DNA from 2 places in the Gryllotalpicola sp. genome. Region 2 is predicted to be linked to the other one. Evidence: predicted binding sites of a transcription regulator. Region 2 holds the regulator's gene; the other holds the start of a gene.
What was found. The regulator HrcA, encoded in region 2, represses chaperone genes, less so after heat shock. The targets are predictions, from matches to a motif close to TTNGCACTCGNNNNNNNCGAGTGCNAA.

Region 1 (2,395 bases), on a different contig from region 2:
GCCCTCGCCTTCGATCCCATGCTCGTCAAACGCCTGCTGCGCCAGCGTGACGCCCGCCGGGCAGCCCGCCTCGCGCGCACCCGGCCGCTGATCCCCTGATCTCCCGCAAGGACACCCGTATGACGCAGAAGCACCCCGCCGACCGGTTCGACGTCGCCGACCACACGGAGCGCGTCGGCGCCCACCGTACGCCTAGCCCCGCCGCCCGCGCCTGGGTGTGGATCGGGTGGTGCGCGCTCGCCACAGCGGTCATCGTCTTCGGCGGCTGGATCACCATCCGGGCCGTCGGCTCGTCCTCCGACGCGGGCGGTCTGCCGGGTTCCGCACCGTCGGAGACGACGGTGACGTCGACGACGGCGCCGAAGGTCAGCGCGGCGGCGCAGGTCACGGTGCTCAACGCCTCGGGCACCCAGTCACTCGGGGATTCCGCGGTGAAGGCCCTCGTCTCCGCAGGCTTCAAGAACGCGTCCGGGGTCAACGCGAGCCAGCACGACGTCACCAGGACGACGATCTACGTCTCCGACACTAAGAACCTCGCCTTTGCGGCCGGTGTGGCCACGGCGCTCGGCGTCGGCCAGATCGTCGTCTCGACGGAATACGGGTACACCGGCGACAACGTGACCATCGTGCTCGGGTCGGACTATTCGGGCTGAGCTCTGGTCCTGGATCTCGCGTTCTGAGGTCGTCCGCAGCGCGTGGGCTGCCGCCTTTCGCCGGGGCGCGCGATCGATCCACCGGATCGATCGCCTGAGCGCCCCGCGCGCCTTATTTCCGGCGGATGACGGCTGCGGCACGCCCAGGTAACCATTTGCCTTAATCGGGCATCCGAGCGGATTCCGCCGCCTGGCCGCTGCTACTGTCTGGCTCACGCGCAGCAGTTCCCCTGGGCGGGCACAGCAAGCAATGGAGTAAGAAGAAATGGCGAATGGGACCGTCAAATGGTTCAACGCTGAAAAGGGCTACGGCTTCATCACCGTCGATGAGGGCGGCCAGGACGTATTCGTCCACTACAGCGCCATTGACATGGGCGGCTACAAGACCCTGGAAGAGGGTCAGAGGGTCGTCTTCGAGGTCGGCACGGGCGCCAAGGGCCCGCAGGCGGAATCGGTGCGGCTGGCGTAGCACCACCCACTGGGCTTCGATCGGGTGCCGCTCGGGAATCCCGGGCGGCACCCGCATGCTCACGCCCGGTGATCCGGCTTGCACTCCCCAGGGGCGAGTGCCAGAATCATCCTTAGCACTCGACCGATTCGAGTGCTAATGACATCTTCGCTACGTCCGGGAGGGACGAGAAACACATGGCAAAAATCATCGCTTTCGATGAGGAAGCCCGCCGCGGTCTCGAGCGCGGCCTCAACATCCTGGCCGACGCGGTCAAGGTGACGCTTGGCCCGCGCGGTCGCAACGTCGTGCTCGAGAAGAAGTGGGGCGCCCCCACGATCACGAACGACGGCGTCTCCATCGCCAAGGAGATCGAGCTCGACGACCCCTACGAGAAGATCGGCGCTGAGCTGGTCAAGGAGGTCGCCAAGAAGACCGACGACGTCGCCGGCGACGGCACGACCACCGCGACCGTGCTCGCCCAGGCTCTTGTCAAGGAAGGTCTGCGCAACGTCGCGGCCGGCGCCGACCCGATCAGCCTGAAGAAGGGCATCGAGAAGGCGGTCGCAGCCGTTATCGCCGAACTCGTCGCGAACGCCAAAGAGGTCGAGACCAAGGAGCAGATCGCCGCGACCGCCTCGATCAGCGCCGCCGACCCCGAGATCGGCGCCCTCATCGCCGAGGCCATCGACAAGGTGGGCAAGGAAGGTGTCGTCACCGTCGAGGAGTCGAACACCTTCGGCACCGAGCTCGAGCTCACCGAGGGCATGCGCTTCGACAAGGGCTTCCTGTCGCAGTACTTCGTCACCGACCCTGACCGCCAGGAGGCGGTGTTCGAGGACCCGTACATCCTCATCGCCAACCAGAAGATCTCATCGATCAAGGACCTGCTGCCCGTTGTCGACAAGGTGATCCAGGCCGGCAAGCAGCTCCTCATCATCGCTGAGGACGTCGACGGCGAGGCCCTCGCGACTCTCATCGTCAACAAGATCCGCGGGATCTTCAAGTCGGTCGCCGTCAAGGCCCCCGGCTTCGGCGACCGTCGCAAGGCCCAGCTCCAGGACATCGCGATTCTCACCGGCGGCCAGGTCATCTCCGAGGAGGTCGGCCTCAAGCTCGAGAACGTCACCCTCGATCTGCTCGGCCGTGCCCGCAAGGTCGTCATCACCAAGGATGAGACGACCATCGTCGAGGGCGCCGGCGAGGTGTCCGCGATCGAGGGCCGCGTCAAGCAGATCCGGCAGGAGATCGAGAACACCGACTCCGACTACGACCGCGAGAAGCTCCAGGAGCG
Region 2 (2,395 bases):
CGACGGCCGCGCGCACTGCTGTCGCCGGGCTCATCGCCGACGAGCTCGTCGACGCGAAAGCGGCCCTGGCGGGGAGCATCGTGCTCACCCGAAAGGGCCGCCTGCTCGCCGACGCCGTCGTGCGGCGCCTGACGACTACTTGATGAACGCGATGGACAGCGGGTAGGTGTACGGGCGGCCCTGGCTCGCCGCGACCGCGGCGAGGATGCTGAAGATCAGGGTCAGGATGCCGGCCGCGGCGACGATGAAGCCGCCGATCAAGATCGCCGTCAGGATCCACCCGACCGCATAGGCGATGGCCATGGTGATCTGGAAATTGAGCGCGGCGACGCTGTGCTGGCGCAGGAACGGCCCGCGATCCTTGAAGACCAGGAACGTGATGAGCGAGGGGATGAAGCTGAAGAAGATTCCCAGCACGTGGGTGAGGATGGCGTACATCTTCTCGTCCGCCGGATTGAGGGGCGACGCGGGTCGCGTGTAGGTCATGCGGCCAAGGTAGCGGTGGCGGGTGCCCGCGGGCAACGGCGGATTGCCATCGGGTGGCGTTACGATTGGCACTCAGAATGGTGGAGTGCTAGCGAGAGGGGCGCCATGGTCTCGGAACGCGGGCTGCAGGTGCTCCGCGCGATCGTCCACGACTATGTCGCGACGCGCGAGCCCGTGGGCTCGAAGAGCATCGTGGACAAGCACGCCTTCGGCGTCTCGGCCGCGACCATCCGCAACGACATGGCAGCGCTCGAGGACGAGGAGCTCATCGTCGCCCCCCACACCTCAGCCGGTCGCGTCCCGACCGACAAGGGCTACCGGGTGTTCGTCGACCAGCTCGACGAGGTGCGGCCGCTCACGAGCGCGCAGCGCAATGCCATCGAGGCGTTCGTCGGCGAGAGCCTCGACATCGACGACGTCCTGGCGCGCACCGTTCGTGCGCTCGCCCAGCTCACCCACCAGGTGGCCCTGCTGCAGTACCCGCAACTGTCGCGCGCCAGGGTACGGCACATCGAGCTCGTGACGATGGGGCCGAGACGGCTGCTCGCGGTCCTCATCACCGACAACGCCTCGGTCGAACAGCGCGTCGTCGAGACCTCGTCCGAGATCGACCCCGAGGCGCTCCATGCGCTGCGCGACGCCGTGAATGCCGCTGTCACCGGCGCGACGATGACGGATGCTGCGGCACTGCTCGAGGCTCTCCCCGACTCGGTGGAGTCCGCGTCGCGCCCTCTCGCTGCGGAGCTTGCGGCCGCGCTCGTCGCCGAGATCGAGTCGACCCGGTCGGAGCGTCTGCTCATGGCCGGCACCGCCAATCTGGTGCGCACCGAGCACGACTTCTCGGGCAGCATCTATCCGGTGCTCGAGGCGATCGAGCAGCAGGTCGAGTTGCTCAAGATCTTCGGCGAGATGGCGAGCGAGCAGCATGGGGTGGCGGTGAGCATCGGGCGTGAGAACGTCGCGGTCGGCCTCGCCGAGACCTCGCTGCTCACCAGCGACTACGGCGGAGGTCTGGGCAGGCTGGGTGTGCTGGGACCTACGCGCATGGACTATTCATCGAACATGGCTGCGGTGCGCGCGATCGCCCGCTATCTCAGTCGGCTGCTGGGGGAGTAGTGGCGGACCATTACGAGGTCCTCGGAGTCGAACGCGACGCCAGCCAGGACGAGATCAAGAAGGCGTATCGCAGGCTCGCCCGTGAACTGCATCCCGATGTCAACGGCAGCGACGATGCGGAGGAACGCTTCAAGCTCGTCACCCACGCCTACGACGTGCTCAGCGACCCGCAATCCCGCCAGCAGTACGACCGCGGCGGGCAGACCGGCAGCTTCGGCGGCACGCAGGGCTTCGGCTTCGAGGACGTGTTCAACGCGTTCTTCGGCGGGGGCGGCGGGTCGGCCGGCGCTCGGCCGCGTTCGCGCGCCGAGCGCGGGCAGGACGCGCTGCTGCGTGTCGACGTCGAGCTCGCCGAGGTGATCTTCGGGGCGCACCGCGATCTCGAGGTCGACACCGCCATCGTCTGCGAGACCTGCGGCGGCACCTGCTGCCAGCCCGGCACCCAGCCCGTGACGTGCGATGTCTGCGGCGGCAGCGGTCACGTCCAGCGCCAGGTGCGTTCGCTCCTCGGCAACGTCGTCACGTCGAGTCCGTGCGGGGTCTGCCGCGGCTACGGCACCATCATCGCGACCCCCTGTGCCACCTGCCAGGGCCAGGGGAGGGTCCGCGCCCACACGACGATCCCGGTCGACATCCCCGCCGGAGTCGACACCGGATTGCGCCTGCAGCTCTCCGGCAAGGGCGAGGCCGGCCCGGCGGGGGGTCCCCACGGCGACCTCTACCTGGAGATCCGGGTCAAGCACGACGACGTGTTCAGCCGCGAGGGGGACGATCTGCTCGCGACGCTCGAGGT

Region 1: the regulator HrcA is predicted to act here: its motif matches at 1,235-1,261, upstream of groL (chaperonin GroEL).

What each region holds. Positions count from the first base shown of each region.
Region 1 is NZ_DAIEII010000080.1:985-3,379, forward strand. It holds gene M7D61_RS09605 (DUF3263 domain-containing protein) at 1-99, shown strand, start outside; gene M7D61_RS09610 (LytR C-terminal domain-containing protein) at 120-653, shown strand; gene M7D61_RS09615 (cold-shock protein) at 919-1,122, shown strand; gene groL (chaperonin GroEL) at 1,299-2,395, shown strand, end outside.
Region 2 is NZ_DAIEII010000027.1:24,229-26,623, reverse strand. It holds gene hemW (radical SAM family heme chaperone HemW) at 1-143, shown strand, start outside; gene M7D61_RS03770 (DUF4870 domain-containing protein) at 136-486, opposite strand; gene hrcA (heat-inducible transcriptional repressor HrcA) at 592-1,602, shown strand; gene dnaJ (molecular chaperone DnaJ) at 1,602-2,395, shown strand, end outside.